3 regions of the Paenibacillus sp. FSL E2-0178 genome follow, and region 2 is predicted to be linked to each of the others. Evidence: riboswitches for the same ligand, from Rfam matches in the RefSeq annotation. Region 2 holds a riboswitch; each other region holds the start of a gene.
The links. A riboswitch is a leader RNA that binds a small molecule or an ion and turns the genes downstream of it on or off. The one in region 2 is predicted to bind cyclic di-AMP.
Positions count from the first base shown of each region.

Region 1: another riboswitch for cyclic di-AMP. It lies ahead of MHI42_RS17665 (hypothetical protein); the one in region 2 lies ahead of MHI42_RS20360 (G5 domain-containing protein).
Region 3: another riboswitch for cyclic di-AMP. It lies ahead of MHI42_RS00925 (APC family permease); the one in region 2 lies ahead of MHI42_RS20360 (G5 domain-containing protein).

Region 1 covers NZ_CP151953.1:4,074,118-4,079,793, reverse strand. The annotation lists gene MHI42_RS17695 (hypothetical protein) at 1-270, opposite strand, end outside; gene MHI42_RS17690 (hypothetical protein) at 462-1,043, shown strand; gene MHI42_RS17685 (class I SAM-dependent methyltransferase) at 1,154-1,810, opposite strand; gene MHI42_RS17680 (hypothetical protein) at 1,940-2,281, shown strand; gene MHI42_RS17675 (hypothetical protein) at 2,281-2,739, shown strand; gene MHI42_RS17670 (hypothetical protein) at 2,823-3,011, shown strand; gene MHI42_RS17665 (hypothetical protein) at 3,360-3,806, opposite strand; cyclic di-AMP (ydaO/yuaA leader) riboswitch at 3,980-4,149, opposite strand; gene MHI42_RS17660 (MerR family transcriptional regulator) at 4,741-5,142, shown strand; gene MHI42_RS17655 (oxidoreductase) at 5,139-5,676, shown strand, end outside.
Region 2 covers NZ_CP151953.1:4,697,171-4,702,846, reverse strand. The annotation lists gene MHI42_RS20370 (HD domain-containing protein) at 1-533, shown strand, start outside; gene MHI42_RS20365 (TatD family hydrolase) at 587-1,357, shown strand; cyclic di-AMP (ydaO/yuaA leader) riboswitch at 1,556-1,785, shown strand; gene MHI42_RS20360 (G5 domain-containing protein) at 2,074-3,234, shown strand; gene rnmV (ribonuclease M5) at 3,395-3,946, shown strand; gene rsmA (16S rRNA (adenine(1518)-N(6)/adenine(1519)-N(6))-dimethyltransferase RsmA) at 3,943-4,827, shown strand; gene yabG (sporulation peptidase YabG) at 4,901-5,676, shown strand, end outside.
Region 3 covers NZ_CP151953.1:187,113-192,788, reverse strand. The annotation lists gene MHI42_RS00935 (iron ABC transporter permease) at 1-555, opposite strand, end outside; gene MHI42_RS00930 (iron-hydroxamate ABC transporter substrate-binding protein) at 787-1,809, opposite strand; gene MHI42_RS00925 (APC family permease) at 2,008-3,825, opposite strand; cyclic di-AMP (ydaO/yuaA leader) riboswitch at 3,954-4,113, opposite strand; gene MHI42_RS00920 (disulfide oxidoreductase) at 4,340-4,774, opposite strand; gene MHI42_RS00915 (DsbA family protein) at 4,771-5,526, opposite strand; gene MHI42_RS00910 (ATP-binding protein) at 5,620-5,676, opposite strand, start outside.

The sequences.
Region 1 (5,676 bases), 620 kb from region 2:
TCGGATCAAGCTTCTATTGATTTTTGCTACCGCTACTCCATCTTGAGCGCTGAGGGAAATAATGCCTCCTTGAGTAACGTAGTCCGCAATTGGCCAACCAAAGTGTGGAAAACCAGAGGAGATAAATGCCTCTGCGCAACCTTTACATTTGTACCAGCCGCCTCCGGCAAAAGTGGCAACATTATTACCATTCTGATCCACCACTCTTGGTAAATTACCAGCCACCATGTGGTGGCCATCAGCATAATACGGACATGGATTTTCTGCCATTTAAAATCACTCCTAATATTTTTTCAAAGGCGTCATCTCATTGTTGACCGCCCTTGTACAATATAAAGAGCTACGGAGTCTAAAAAGAACAACCACCGAGCTAACTAAAAAAGAATTTTGAAACTAAGTTGGAACAGAAACGTAAAATATGGTAAGATTAAATAAAATATGGGAAAATAAGGAGTGTAATTATGCGAAATAAGCTATTATTTGGATCCATCGTTCTTTCTTTAGCATTATTTACCGGTTGTAGCCAAGATAATTTGAACAATGAAAAACAAAATACCAATTCAGCTTCTGAAAATACTGTTACAAATAATGGAGAAAGCAATTCTATAAATAAAGAAGCTGTGAAAGAGGCAATCAAAGCCGCACAGGAATATAAAAATATAGAGTATACCGTCGAAAATTCTGAAGATGTTTTATCTGAAGATGCAGTTCAATCGCGAAATGAAGAGTTAAAACCATTTCTTACAGAAAGCTTTTATACAAATGCAGTTGATACCCGCTACACAACATTACCGTTAACCATTGCTGATAAACAAAAACTTTCTATTAAGCCTGAAAATCTTAAATTTAATCTTGTAGATGATAAAAATGATATTATTGAATTGAGATATATTGTGGACCTGGTACTAATTGATCAAGGGGACAAGGAGAGCAAGCGTGTTCCTTTAGAGGGTATTCTAACTTTAAAAAATGTAAATGATAATTGGCTTGTGCAGGGAGATAGATACGACTCAGCTGCTTTTAACAAACTCACTAAGGAGTAAACGTCATTATAGACAGTAAGTTTCTCTGATCACGTAGGGACTAACCACTATTTGTTAGAATAATTAGACACCTCTTAAAGTTTGAATTCTATTCTGATAGGATTTCGACCTTAGAGGTGTTTTTGTATTTGGTAGCTGAGGGGATCCTTTTTACATTTTACAAATAAGAAGTTTATGGAAGGCTTGTTTTTCATATTCTTACCGGGCTCATCTATTTCTGATATCTCGACCAGGCCATAGTTGGCAAAGTCTTGTTGAATGGAGTCAGCATCATAAAAAAACATTTTCACTCGGTCCATGATTTCGAAATAGTCTGTATCCAGTTGGACGCCCTTACCGTACATTGGTGCTTTTTTGGATACCGTTGTAAAGACCATATATCCACCCGGCTTCAGCTGATTATAACAATCCTGAATGAACTTCTCCCGCTCACGCTGATCCAATAAGTGAATCAGGGCATAGCAGAAAATACCGTCATAGAGTTTGTTGTCAAATGGCATATCGGTTACCGAGCCGTGAAAAACATTCATATCCAGCCCGCTCTGCCTCGCCAGATCAATCGCTGTTTGCGAAATTTCAATACCAGTAACATCTATTCCATTGTCCATAAAAACCTTTGCATTTCTGCCATATCCAATGCCGGGAACCAGGATGTCTTTAACATTCTTTTCAAGGAAAAAATCCTTGGTTAAGATGGCCGAGTCAGAATGTTCAAATCCCCACATCGTTTGTTTTTCTATGAAGCTTGCTTCCCAGAACTCAGTCATAGCCCGATCTCCTTTAATTACACTAAATAGTTATTACGGACATATTATATCTACGATAGAGCTGATTTGCAATGTTATTGTTAATCCTCGTATTTAAACAGATAGACTTTTGTGAAGCGGCCGGATATTATGTTAGATGGATTTAGAACGATTAAGCAGCAGAAGCTAAGTGATGATCCGGAGCTGAACAGTGTGGTAGTGAGCTACCTGGATGATTTCATCGCGAAAGTGCACATGTGGTGTTCCGGAGATACCTCAGAAAGTAAGACGATAGATGAAATGAAGGCTCTGTATGATGAAATCAGCAAGGAGACGGCAAATATAACAGATTACGAAATTAATGAAATGAATAAAATAGACGCTGATGAATATGAAGTGGTAGCGGACAGGTCCTGGGATAACGGGAGTGATGATACCGCTGTCTATTCAATAATTAAAATGGATGGGGTATGGAAGGTGGATGACCTGTAGTGATGAGGAGAAGTACGAAGACAAATAAGGCAATGCGTTATTTACTTAAAAATGTGCCACCTTCAGTCCATGTAGCCTCGGAGGGACCGAGTCCTAGTTTTACGGAATGGGATCATTGTATTTTGATAGATACCACTGAACTTGGAACTTTAAAAACAGTCAAAGAAACAACATACCCGGACAGAACTGGATTAGAAGCATCAATTAATCATTTACATGTAAGTGATATAGCAACTGGAATGCAAATAATAGATCGGTGGACAGGGAAGATGCAAGAGTACTACAGCGATAGGCAGTTTATTATCGTATTGAGCTCTCAGCTGGATGGAAAAGACGTGGTTGTAAGATTCTATCAGTATAGAAAAGATGACCCGGAATGGGTGGCGCTAGATAATCTTGAAGGCTATAAACAAGAAGCGATACTTGTTATCGGGCTTATAAATAATGCTGTTCTATAGAGTGAGTACCCCCCCCCCAACTGGTTAAAACCCAGCAGATAGTGTACCTTAGTAATATTAGTAATTAGGAGTGGTGATTTTTTGTGAAAAAAAGTAGACAAACCCCCGTGCTGGTCGTGGTCTCCATCCTGCTGATCATTATCAGCAGCCTGATCCCGTCGGACAAATCAACCTGGCTGGGAGCACTGCAGACCATCTTGCTGGGCGTCGGGCTGCTCGGATGCTGCATGGCTTTTTGGCGGTTCGCCAAGGGCGGCAAGGGCAAGCGCTGATTTCTGGCACTGGAACGGATAGCATAGCATAGCAAATGGAGAGTCGTGGCGGATGCTGCGGCTTTTATTAATATGTACGGCGTCAGCGGATTTACTCCATGCAGCGCTTGCTACGCGGAATGAGAGGACCTTATTTTGTGAAAAAGCCTGCTTTTTTACCCGTTGCGGACTCAGGAGCGCTTATATTGTTCGAGGGAGCTCAAAATGAGGCGAAACTGGTTAGTTAAGGTCCTCTGAGTCCGCATGGATCGCTGAATGGCCTGATTGGGCGAAATAACGGATCTACAGTCCGCATGGATCGCAGTGGCATGATTAAAGCTATTGTTGCAGGCCCAGCCATCTTCCCTATTATCCCGCCGACGGGCGCGGGACAGCTGGCCGCGCAGCAGCCATCTGTTCGCGAATCCCTCTGAGCTGCGCTTTCAGCTCAGGGACGCTTCGCTGCAGGATGAGGCTGATCTCGGGCAGAGGCAGCTGGATGCCGTACCATAAGGCGCTGGCGATCTGATCCTCCCAGGTGAGCAGGGCAGAAGAGCAGCGGCCGCGGTCTTGAGCAACCAGCGAGCATTGCCGGATGCATTCCCTGTAGGCGGTAAGGGAGTAAGCATCTGCTTGGATGCTGCCCTTGAGCCAAGGCTCATAGAGTGCCGCGAATGTGGCAACTGCGGCTTGATCGGCGCGGGCGCCCTTCTCCAGCAGGAGACAGCTTAGCGCATAGATGGTTCCGCTATATTGCTCAATATAGCTGGTGAATCCGGCAGCGGGAGCTGCGTTGGACGATAATGGGTCTGGCATGTGGACACGTTCCTTCCTGAATGTGGGCGATTTATAGTTTGGATATGTAGTTGATAGGTTTGCCGAAATGCTGATCCTCCGGAATAAGTGCGCAAAAAACCGCAGACAGAGGAGGACCTCTGCTGCGGTTTTGTTGCAGGCGTAAGAAGCCTGGGGCAAAATCGTGGCGGATCAAGATCTCTCTCTTTACGCTTACGGGGTTAGCTGTCGGATTCGGACGGTGAGAGTCGCCCTACCTTTTGAGACTGCGTAATTGAAGTCTCCTTCGGATTCACCCCAAGTAGGCCTGCGGCCTGATGGTTCCCCCGTTTTCCGCTTGGCGGAAATTCAGCGTGCATTCACATTTTCACTGGTAACTTTCAACACGAATCATACCCTTTCAGGGTTGTCTTTGTAAAAATGGAAAAGAGTGCTTCTGCGCCGGATTTGCAATAAATTGCTGCTTTGCGAGGAATATTGGAGACTAAAACCATATATGTGGCCGATTATCATCCGTTTATCTCGCTCAATCGCCGTTTTTTATTTTTGGGAGGCAGCGGCAGGAGAACTCCGGAAATATTAATGCGTTAGACGGAAACGGCGTCGATATCGAATTTTTGTGAAATGGGCGTATTAGTGAGATATCGGGAGATAATGAGAGATTGAAGATAAAGTAAGCGTTACCCGTCAGGCAAATAGATGCGTGATTGTGTTATTAGAGTAATTACGGCGGTTTACAAATTGTACCTGAATTAGAGCCCGATTCTACGAAAAGGGTATCCTTTCTAGCCGCACAAACCATACATCCGGGAGGGCCTAATTCCCGCTTCCCGAATGCTTGACTTGGACCATACTCCAGGGATTATCATTTGATTCTGTAAGGGCAGACTGTCAGTAAATTACCAAGACTGAAAGCCAAACTAAGAAGCTAGATTAAGAAGGAGGCCAGCAGCAAATGGAGCCTGTTTTTACGATTGCCGAGGTAGCAGAGCGGACAGGACTCAGCCAGGATACCATCCGCTATTATGAGAAAATCAAGCTCCTGCCCCCGGCAAGCCGCAAGGAGAACGGCCAGCGGGCATACAGCAGGCGTGAGCTGGACCGGGTGCATTTCGTTGCTATTCTCAAAAGAACCCATATGCCGCTGCGCATCATTCAAGAATACATCCGGGCGTCAGCGGAAGAGGACTACGATGAATGCTACAGTGTGCTGGACGGGCATAAAACGTTGATTGAAGAGCAGCTCACGGAACTTACGGCGGCCCTGGAGCTTATGAAATACAAGCTGAAGAACTTCCGGGAGCTTAAGGACGGCAGGTTCATCGCGGAAATGGAACAGAGGAGGAACGAGGAATGAATACTGGGTTGAATCAGGAGACGAACAAAGAGTTGAATCACGCGAAAGTTAAGCAGCACCCGATTCCTTCGGGGTTTGGGCCGGACACTACGGCGGAGCAAGTAATCCAAGGCCATAATCTGAGCGGCAAAACAGCCATCGTGACCGGCGGCTACTCCGGCCTGGGTCTGGAGACCACACGTGTCCTGGCTGCGGCCGGAGCTACATTGATAGTTCCCGTACGGACACCGGAAAAGGCCCGGCTCGCCCTTGCCGGCATCCCCGGAGTCCAGCTGGAGTCACTGGATTTGCTGGAGCCGGTATCCATCGATGCCTTCGCGCAGCGGTTCCTGGACTCCGGCCGGCCGCTGGATATCCTCATTCACAGCGCAGGCATTATGGCTTCGCCGCTGGCCCGGGATGCTCGCGGATACGAAGTGCAGTTCGCCACCAACCATCTGGGGCATTTCCAGCTGGCAGCCCGGCTCTGGCCTGCGCTGGTGAAGTCCGGAGGCGCACGGGTAGTCTCCGTATCCTCACGCGGCCACCGCATTG
Region 2 (5,676 bases):
AGGAGCTGGTACAGGAGGATTATGCTTTCCGGTTCATGATTGAGCCGCTAAGTGATTTGTTCCGCGGGGATGTAACGGTGGAGCAGTACCTGCTGCTGGATGAGGCATTGATGCAGACAGCCTTCATGCAGTGGACGCTGGAGAGTGATGAAATTTTAAGCGACTTGTGCAGCCGATTTATTCATCGTAAACTGTATAAATATGTGGAGATGGAGCATCTGGATACAGAGACAATTGACGAAATCCGCCGCAGCTTTGCCGGTGCCGGACTGCGTGCTGATTATGATCTGGAAATCGATTTTCCGACAGATCTTCCTTATGATGTATTCCGTCCGGGGGACGCTTTTGACAGCAAACAGATTCTGCTTCTGGACCGTCATGATAAGCTGCGGGAGATCTCTGAGGTATCGGATATTGTACGCTCAATCAGCGGGATTCACCGAGGCAGATACCATCTCTATTTCCCGCAGGACAGGCTGCAGAAAGCCCTTCCACAGCTGCCGCCCTCCATCGCAGATATTTTTGCAAAATAACCTAAAATACTTGTAATTCATCATAGAAATCAAGGCGGAAAGGATGAAATATAATGCAGTTATTCGACACACATACCCATTTGGATGCTCCGCAATTCGACGAGGACCGCGAGGAGGTAATCGCCCGGGCACTGGAGTCCGGAGTCAGTAAAATGATCAATATCGGCTTCAACCGGGAGACGATTCCGACAACGATGGAGCTCGCAGAGAAATATGATTATATTTATGCAGCGGTGGGCTGGCATCCCCAGGATGCATTCAGTATGAAGGAGGGCGACCTCGAATGGATTGCTTCGCTTTGCAGTCATCCCAAGGTAGTGGCCATCGGTGAGATCGGACTTGACTATTATTGGGACACCTCTCCTAAGGATGTGCAGCATGAGGTATTCCGCAAGCAAATTGGCCTGGCACGTGAACTGAAGATGCCAATCTGTATCCATAACCGCGATGCCCACGAGGATGTAATCCGGATTCTGCGGGAGGAAAAAGCGGGTGAGGTTGGAGGGGTGATGCATTCGTTCTCCGGCAGCTGGGAAAGCGCCAAAATGTGTCTGGATCTCGGCTTCCATTTGTCCTTCGGCGGACCGATTACGTTTAAGAATGCAAGGGTGCCCAAAGAGGTGCTCGCCCAGACTCCGCTGGACCGGCTGCTGATCGAAACGGACTCCCCATATTTGACTCCGCACCCCTTCCGCGGCAAGCGGAATGAGACCGCACATGTAAGACTGGTAGCGGAGGCAGCTGCGGCAATAAAAGGGATTGATTTACAGGAATTGGCTGAAATTACGTATGCGAACGCACTGGAACGATTTGGGATTGTCTGAAAACGGGAGAAAAAGCGGTGAAAAATGAAGTATAGCCGATATATTAAACTTTTATAGTCTAAAAACGGCTGAATATTACAATATTTTAATCATTTTTTTACGTAAACGTGGTTGAATCGTCCTTTACAACATGCATCAAAACAGGATATCATCTTTTCAGTGCAGTGAGCTGTTGTTACTGTGACAGTCACTATTTCATGGATCGTCTCGCTGAGTCTCCGTATGGAGAACGGGGGAACCAATAAATGCCCTGCCGCATGCCCGTACATAGAGTACAACACAGAATTGCCGCAGAATTTATTTGATTTCTTCACGTGGTCTTTGGGGTGAATTTGAGGGCAACCGCCGTGAGCGGGTGACCTGAGATAGGGCGTCTCTCTTATGCCCGAACCCGACAGCTAACCCCGTAAGCGCAAGTAAGAGAGGAAACCTCGTGCATAAACATTCCCGCGTATTCGACACCGGAGAAGCCACGAAAGAGTCCTCTGTGAACTCTTTTTTGGGCTTTTTTTTGTTTTGAATAATGCGGATGTTCCCGGCATACTGTTATATAACAGATATCCGGAGTAGCTATGCCGAGCAGGCGATCCATGAGCAGGAAACGCTGGAGCAATGCGGGCGTATCCTGTTGCAATCTCAAACCTAGTTTCGTCAGAAATGATGCAGTCACCTTGATATAACTTGGACGACGGGGCTATGTAAGGAGGATGGAGAGAGTGGGCGTATTCCAACCAGAGGTATCCCATGATTCGCAATCATCCAGCAGGTCTTTCGCATTACGGTTGAAGCAAGTGAATCCTCGCGTACTTTCACTTGCAGGTGTGATATCGATTGTTATCGCACTGTTAATTCTGCTGTACGTACACGGTCAGAGTAATAAAGAAATTATTTTAGTTATAGACGGACAGGTACAGACACTGGAGACGCGGGAAGCGCTGCTCAGTGATGTGCTGGCAAAGGAACAAATTTCGCTGCAGCCGTATGATGAGCTATCTATTGGCCTTAGTGATGAAATACAAGACGGCGACCGTGTCGTAATCACCCGTGCGCAGAAGCTTATGCTTACTGCAGACGGTGCAACCAAGACCATATACACCACCGAGGATTCGCTCGGAGATGCCATTACCAAGCTGGGTTACAGCCTGGAGGGCAATGACAAGATTTTCCCTTCGCTTGATACCGCAGTCACACCAGACATGGAAGTCAAGATTGTCCGTATTACCAAGCAGACCGTACAGCGGACAGTAAACTTGCCTTTTAAGGTCATCAAAACCGCAGACCCCTCTCTGTATAAGGGAGACGTAAGAGTTGCACAGGCAGGCAAGCCGGGCGCGATCATCCAGCATATCGAGAAGGTATATCAGGATGGGGAGCTAGTCTCCATGAATATGGTCGGCAAGGAAGTTCAGACGGTAACCAAAGATAAGGTTATTGCTGTCGGTACCAAAGCGGTTCCGAAGCCTGTTGTAGCTGCTGCAACTACATCCAAAGCAACAACAACCTCCAAATCATCCAAAGTCAGTGCGAAGAGCAACAACGTCACGAGCAAGGCAGGCGTAGATTTTGAATACAAAAAAATGATCAAAAACGTATCTATGACGGCTTATTCCTCGGAAGAACCGGGAATTGGAACACGTACCGCCTCCGGCACACGCGTAACGGAAGGCCGCACTATTGCAGTGGATCCGAATGTAATACCAATTGGCTGGTGGGTGTACATTGAGGGATTAGGGTTTCGCCGAGCAGAGGATACCGGCGGTGCCATTAAAGGCAACAAGGTGGATGTATACTACGATTCACTTAGCCATGCCCGTAATTTCGGCCGGAAGTCGCGGACCATCTATGTGATTGGACCTGTGAAGCCGGAGCTTAATTAAGCGGCAAGTCTTTTGCAAATTAGCGGTTTATAAGATATAGTGGGGGTAGCACTTACGGAATTTAGAGAGCTGCCGCTCATCACTTATACATTCTTTAGCCAAAAAGAAGGGGAGCGAATCCTCTTCTTTTTGCGTTTTAGAATAAGGGAGTAAATTATTTATGATTAAAGAATTAATTGTCGTCGAAGGTAAAAGCGATACCGTGGCCGTTAAGCGGGCGGTAGAAGCGGATACGATTGAAACAGGCGGTTCCGCAGTGGACCGTAAGGTCATTGCAAAGATTACATTAGCCATGGAACGCAGAGGGGTTATTATCCTCACGGATCCCGATCATGCCGGAGAGCGGATTCGCAAAATTGTCTCCTCCAAGGTACCCGGATGCAAGCACGCATTCATTCCGGAGAAGGATGCTACCCGCAAAGGGGATATAGGTGTGGAGAATGCCTCGCCTGAGGCCATCCGCCATGCGCTGGAGCATGTCCATACTTCTTTTGAAGGGGCACCGGCTGTAATCGGGCTGGAGGATCTTATGGCCGCAGGTATGATGGTACACGCACAGGCAGCAGAGAGAAGAATGCAGCTTGGCAATCTGCTGGGTATCGGTTATTGCAACGGCAAGCAGCTGTACAAGCGTCTGGCGATGTTCGGTATTACACGCGAAGAGTTCGCGCGCGCTCTCGCCCAAATTGATCAGGGAGGCATTACTTCATGAGCGACACTCTGAATATCTCATCCCCAACTAGAACCAAAGCAATCATACAGCGGTACGGGTTTTCGTTCAAAAAAAGCCTGGGCCAGAACTTTTTGATCGACCAGAATATTCTGGACAAAATTGTCGATGCCGCAGGCCTGGATTCTGCAGCAGGCGCACTGGAGATTGGCCCGGGTATCGGAGCCCTGACGGAAAGGCTGGCGATGACAGCAGGAGCGGTCACAGCGGTGGAGATTGACCGCAGACTGATTCCGATCCTCAGGGATGTCCTGTCACCCTATCCCCATGTAAAGATCCGCAATGATGATGTACTGAAGGTCAACATGCAGGAGCTGTTTGCCGAAGATTTTGCCGGTGTGGACAGGGTCAGCGTAGTGGCTAACCTCCCGTATTATGTGACGACCCCGATTCTCATGAAGCTGCTGGAAGAGAAGCTGCCGCTTGATAACATTGTCGTTATGATCCAGAAGGAAGTTGCCGAACGTATGGCTGCTTCTCCTGGAGGCAAAGAGTACGGAAGCCTTAGTATTGCCGTCCAGTATTACAGCGAGCCCGAACTGGTCTGCATGGTACCCCGGACAGTGTTCATTCCGCAGCCGAATGTAGAGTCAGCCGTCATCCGTCTGAAGGTCAGAGAGCGCCCTCCGGTTGAAGTTGCCGATGAGAAGCATTTCTTCGATGTTGTTCAGGCATCCTTCACCCAGCGGCGCAAGACGATCGCCAATAACCTGAAGGCCCGCTACTTCGCTGAAGAGGGGCGTGAGCGTCTGGAGGCACTGCTGGCTGAAGCAGGGATAGAGCCGTCCCGCCGCGGAGAGACACTGAGCCTGGAGGAATATGCGCGGCTAAGCGCTGTCCTGCTGACCGCAGGAATCGTATAATCAGCAGAAAACACTCCGGGTGATGAACCAACCGGGACCTTTGCCCATAACATGGGGTAGAGGTGGTGTTGTAATGAATTTAGGAGACTTGGTCATACGTAAATCTTATGGCGGCGATGTGACTTTCCGGGTAGAGAATATAGTGCAGAATAAAGCCGTCATCAAGGGGACGGAATTCCGGTTGCTGGCGGACTCTCCGCTGGATGATCTGGTGCAGGTGCCTCCTACCCGGGTTACAGAGCGGGGGCAGCAGGCGCAGATCAAAGCCATAGAATCCCTGAGCTGGCTGCGCAAAGACCGTCAGGAGCAGAGCCAGCGCAGCGGAGAGAGTGTATCGGGAGCAACTGGCACATGGGCCCCAACTCCGAAGGAAGCCGGATTTTTCGAAGTGCCGGGTAAGGTGCTGCATTTGGATGGCGACGCGCTGTACCTGAAGAAGAGCCTGAGTCTGTATGAGCAGTTGCGCATACCCGCCGAAGGGCATCATATTCATGAGTCCAAAATGGCGGAGACCTTGTACCGGCTGCTGCCCCGTGTGCGTCCGGATATCGTGGTGATTACCGGTCATGACGGAGTACTTAAGCAACAGCAGGGGTATGATCTCTACAGCTTGAGCAGCTACAAAAATTCACAGAATTTTGTTGCGGCTATCCAGGTTGCCCGGGAGTATGAGCGGAATTTCGACGCCCTGACGATTGTTGCAGGGGCCTGCCAGTCGCATTTCGAGGCGCTGCTGGGCACAGGGGCGAATTTCGCCAGCTCACCGGGAAGAATACTCATTCATGCCCTGGACCCCGTCTATATTGCGGCCAAGGCTTCATTCACATCGATCCGCGATACGGTCAATTT
Region 3 (5,676 bases), 3.8 Mb from region 2:
GCTGACCGCCAGCAGCATGGCACTGACCGCCGCACCCGCTAAGGTCAGGCGTAGCGGTGTCAGCCCGCTATGGGACAGCGAACCGATGCCGAAGACTAAGAGCGATGCCACAGCCGCTCCAATGAAGCAGTAGATCATGATATACATGAAAGACAGCGAAGGCGCAAAGGCGAAAGCCAATGCCAGGCCGACACCAGCTCCGGCGTTGAGTCCCAGCAGCCCCGAATCCGCCAGCGGATTCCGGGTCATCCCCTGCATGATCGCGCCGGCGACAGCAAAACATGCACCCACCAGCGCTCCAGCCAAAGCCCGGGGGATCCGCAGCTCCCGGATGACCTGATGCTGTCCCAGCTCCGGATTGAAGCGGAAGACAGCTTCCCATACAGTAGCCAGCCGGATATCTGCCGCTCCTACCGATACAGACAGCATCAGCCCGAAGATGATGGCGGCTATTCCGAGCAGCAGGATCGTAGCTGCAGCTACCGGCCGCGACTTGATGGGTTTATCCTCTGCGGCCTTAGAAGGATTGAGGTTAGAACGTGTGGATGAAACCATAAGCCGTCTCCTTAACAGGATTATTACTTGCTTATTACTTGCTTCTAATTGATTATCATTCTCATTATCGCAAATATATGAATATTGTACAAGCAGATAACGCGTAATCTATACTGAACGCCCTCATCTATCGCTCCATTTAAAAAAAGGTGCAGATCATCGTATCCGGGGATACAAGGACCTGCACACTCGCTACCGGCAAAGGCTGATCACCGGCATTTTGAACGCTGCTTATTTTACAAGACTGCTCAGAGCATCATCAATTGTTTTGGAGTTAGCTATAGGACCGCTGTACAGCCAGCTGGTTGCTCTGCCAAACTCATGAACATTCCCCGCCTTAACAGCCGGAATCCCCTTCCAGATCGCGCCATCCGTAACTTCAGCAGCATCCGCCCCGTCACTGTTCACAAGGATGATATGATCTGCAGTCAGCTCAGACAATTTCTCAAGTGAAATCGGATTCCACGTTGCTCTGGACTCAGCAGGAATTTCGGTAACCAGATTCGGAAGCTTCAGTCCAAGATCTCCATACAATACCGCTCCGCTGCTGCGGGTTTCGTCTACAATGAAGAAGCTCTTGGAGACCAGCCAGAGAATGGCAACGGACTCATCGCCGATGGCAGCAGAGATTTTGGCTTTTGCATCAGCAGCTTTTTGATCGTACGCTGTAATTGCTGCTTCAGCTTCAGGCGTTTTGTTCAACAGCTCGCCGATCTTGAGCAGCGATTTGCGCCAGTCCTTGCTGACTTCGTCGCCGAGTACATACGTTGGTGCAATTTTGTTCAGCTGGTCATACAGACCGTTCTGGACAGTACCTTCCGATTGTACAATAGTGAAGTCCGGTGCGAAGCTGGTTACAGCTTCGAGTGGAAGGTCATAGCTGATGGTTGGAATGTCCTTAAGCTCAGCTGCAAGGTAATCCTGAGTGCCGTTTGTCACGGACCATTGGGCAACCGGAGTCACGCCAAGTGCGACCAGATAGTCTTCCAGATAAGAAGCAAGCACACGCTGCGGGTTCGCAGGGACAGTGACTTTATGTCCCATGGCATCCGTTACTGTTTGCTCTACCGCTGGAGCTGTTGTTTCTGCCGGTGCAGTAGTGGCTTCTGCAGTTGCTGCAGGTGCCGTAGTTGCCGCAGCCCCGTTATTGGCTGCATTGTTATTTCCGCATGCGGATAATAACAACGTCGTGGTCATGAGTCCGGCCATAGCCAGCTTCATGCTTGTTGATCTTTGCAGGTTGAACGAAAACATTAATTACCCCTCCTGTATATACATTCATTATTGGTCAAAGGTGATTGCGGCCTTCGCCTCACATAAACTGATGATATTGATTCTCATTCTCTCTGTCAACTAAATTATCTGGTTCCATGTACACTCACCCTGCGCTTAACAAAAAACGGCTGTTCCCGCAACCTGCGGAAACAGCCGTTTTACATATAAAGGGTATGTCTATTTGTGCAAATGATACGGTACAGTTGCTATAACGATATCCTTCTGATTCATCAGATAAGAACGGATGAACAAGCTGGTCTGATTATGCAGAATCGCCTGCCACCAATGCTTCGTAACAAATTGCGGAATGAGTACAGTAATATGGTCTGTAGAAGCGGTTTTCCACTCCACCGTATCGATGAATTTCACCAGCGGGCGGATGATGCTGCGGTAACGCGAGCGGAGTACAATCAGGCGCACCCCAGGGTTCCACTCTTCCCACTTCTGTTCCATTTTGTGAATCTCTTCTTCATCGAATCCGACATATACAGCCACTACATTCTCAGTCAATGACTTCGCATAGCTGATCGAATGCAGCACCGCACGGGTAACACCGGCAACGGGAACCACTACTGTACTTCCTTTAATACAAGGTTTATCCGTCGCCGGACAAATGCGCAGCTGATCGGCAATATTCATATAATGGCGGTGAATCCGGTGGAACACGATGATTACAAGCGGCAGGAAGATGAAGGCCATCCATACACTCGAGAATTTAGTAATAATGAAGATGAGTGTTATGGTTAAGGTTGTGAGCATGCCTACTGTATTCACAGCGAATTTGCTCTGCCAGCCCTTAGGCTTAGTTCTGTACCACTGGACCATCATGCCAAGCTGTGAAAGGGTAAACGGAATGAATACCCCAACGGCGTATAATGGAATCAACCCTTCGGTATTTCCGTGAAAAGCAGCTACAAGCACAGCCGACATTACGCCGAGGAAAATAATGCCGTTGGAGAATCCCAGCCGGTCTCCGCGCACCATGAAGGCATGGGGTAAATATTTGTCCTTGGCGAACATGAAAGCCAGCAGCGGGAAGGCCGAATACGCTGTATTCGCCGCCAGGAACAAGATTACTGCAGTGATACCTTGGATGAAGAAGTACAAACCGCCGCGGCCAAAGGTAGACTCGGTAATCTGCGACACAACCGTCGCTTTCTCATCCGGCATGATGCCGTACCAATAAGCCAGAAGCGTAATCCCCGTGAACATAGCCCCGAGAATCAGACCCATCAGCATCAGCGTTTTAGCCGCATTTTTCTCAGCCGGTGCTTTGAAGTTAGGGATCGCATTGGAGACCGCTTCTACCCCGGTCAGTGCCGAACAGCCGGAGCTGAAGGCCTTAAGCAGAAGGAACATACTTACGTTCGATACCGCTGAGCCGATCTCAGGAACCTGGGCATGAGCACCGCCGGTTGCATACTTGAAGACTCCGGCGATAATCAGTACAAAGATGGAGACGACGAACAGATATACCGGAATGGCTATGAAGGAAGCTGATTCAGTAACACCCCGCAGATTGACAATCGTTAAGAGCAGAATGACAGTAACCGCTATGAGTACACTATGATTATGAAGACCCGGGAACGCTGAAGTGATCGCATCCGTTCCCGCCGAGGCGCTTACCGCCACCGTTAGAATATAATCGACCAGCAAAGAGCCACCGGCAAGCAATCCGGTATGAACCCCTAGATTGGTTTTGGCAACAATGTAGGCGCCCCCGCCCTGCGGATAAGCAAAAATGGTCTGCCGATAAGACAGGATTAAGATGGCCAGCAGGCCCAATACGGCTAATGCAATTGGCAATGAGTACCAGATAGCTGTGAAACCTGCGGCCACAAGTACGATTAGGATTTGTTCTGTTCCGTAGGCTACAGACGAGAGCGCATCAGAAGACAGGACAGCCAGTGCTTTCACCTTGGATAACTTTTCATGATCGAGTTCGTTCGACTTCATCGGACGCCCGATCAATAGTCGTTTTACCTTGCTTACCATTGTAGTAACAGTTCCTCTCTTTGTTAAGTTGAAACGGCAGTACCGCGCGCTGTTTTCATAAGTGGATTTCATAAATGCAGGCACAAAAATAAGCATACGGAAATGATCCGCATGCCTTGAGTGCATGGTCATTATCCCACTATTGCTTACGAGGTTAGCTGGCGGATTCGGGCTGTGGTAGCCCTACGGTTTTCGAGTCTGCTGACCCGCTTCCGATTCACCCCGTTGGCACTCGGCCAAGTTTGGTTCCCCCGTTTTTCCTTCCGGAAAATTCAGCGCATATTCAACTTCTCACAAGGACTAATAATAATCTACAATGCCTCTTCCGTAAAGCGTTGAAACAAATGAAAAAAGAATGAAAAACAACCAAAACAACCAAATCCATGATCCGGTATGTCTTGCTCTTTCATTCTCTTTCATTATCCCTTTATCGCGTGATTTTACAGCATTTCTGCTTAATAATTTACACTCAATTTAAGGGAAATAGTTACTCTTCATTCTGCCTGACGGCTTCTTACTCACCTGCATCCTCTTTACGCCCTGTCCATAGCAGAATTGTGATTAATGCGAACGCAATGAGTGCCAGCAGCGGGATGGTGATGAATCCGAAATAATTCAGATAATCCGTGTTACACGGCACACCAATTGTACATGGAAGCACCTTGCTGAGTGCCGGAATTTTCTGCTCCGCGTAATGATAGATCGAAATGCTTCCGCCAATCAAACTTAAGGGAAGAACATAAGGGATAATGCGCTTATCCCCCCGGTAAGTGGCGATTCCGAGCAAAATCAGCTGCGGGTACATAAATATCCGCTGAAACCAGCATAGCTTGCAGGGCTCATATTTCAGCACTTCACTGAGATACAGACTGCCTGCTACAGCAACAACCGAGACGAACCAGGCCAAGTAGAGACAATTCCGGCGGCAGAATGCAGAGAATTTATTCATTGTGCAGCCACAGCTTCCGCAGCTACCTGGATTTGAGCATCAATTTCCTCCATATTAAAAGGTTCATTCACCTTGACTCCATTGACATACAGTGATGGCGTGTTGGTTACGCCTGTGTCTGTGCCAAGCTGGATATCTCTCTCCAGTTCGCTTTCGTAGGTCTTGTCTTCAATATCCTTACGCAGCAAATCGAAGTCAATGGGCAGTTCTAATTGCTGTGCCAGACTTACCAGGAAGTCCGGGGTTGCCCACTCTACCTTTTCTTCACCCTGGTTAGCATAGATAGCATCGAAGAATTTCCAGAAGGCCTCTTGATTCTGATGGTACACGGAGAGTGCCGCAAGTGAGGCTGTTCTCGAATCCGTACCGATAAAGGCCAGGTTGACGAAGTAAAAGGCTGCTTTATCCTGATTAACATACTCCTGAACGATTTGCGGTTTAATCACTCCGGTGAACTGGGCGCAAGCCGGACATTTGTAATCGCCGAATTCAACGATTTTGACGGGTGCATCTTCTTTGCCCAGCCGTGCCATTTCACTGTAGTTGAAGTCAACGGGAGCCGCAGCAGATCCTGTAGTTGAGTCGTCCTTCGAGGCCAGCATGAATAATCCTACAAAAATAATAACAACTAAAGCCACTGTACTCACGATCAGAATTCTCGTTTTCTGCTTCTGCTGCTCCTGCTCTGCCCGGCGTTTCTCCTGCTTGCTCATCTGGGGAAGCGCGACATTGTTCTTTTTTGATTTGCTCAAAGAGAGTTCCTTTCTGTCCATAGGACTGTCGTGATAAAAGATAAGTTACTTTAAAATTATATAATTAAAGTTCTCTCCTTGGCAAACCCTACATTATACAGCTTTTGTTGCCGGAGGCACTCCGCTGTCTTCATTTTCTTGGTTGTAAAT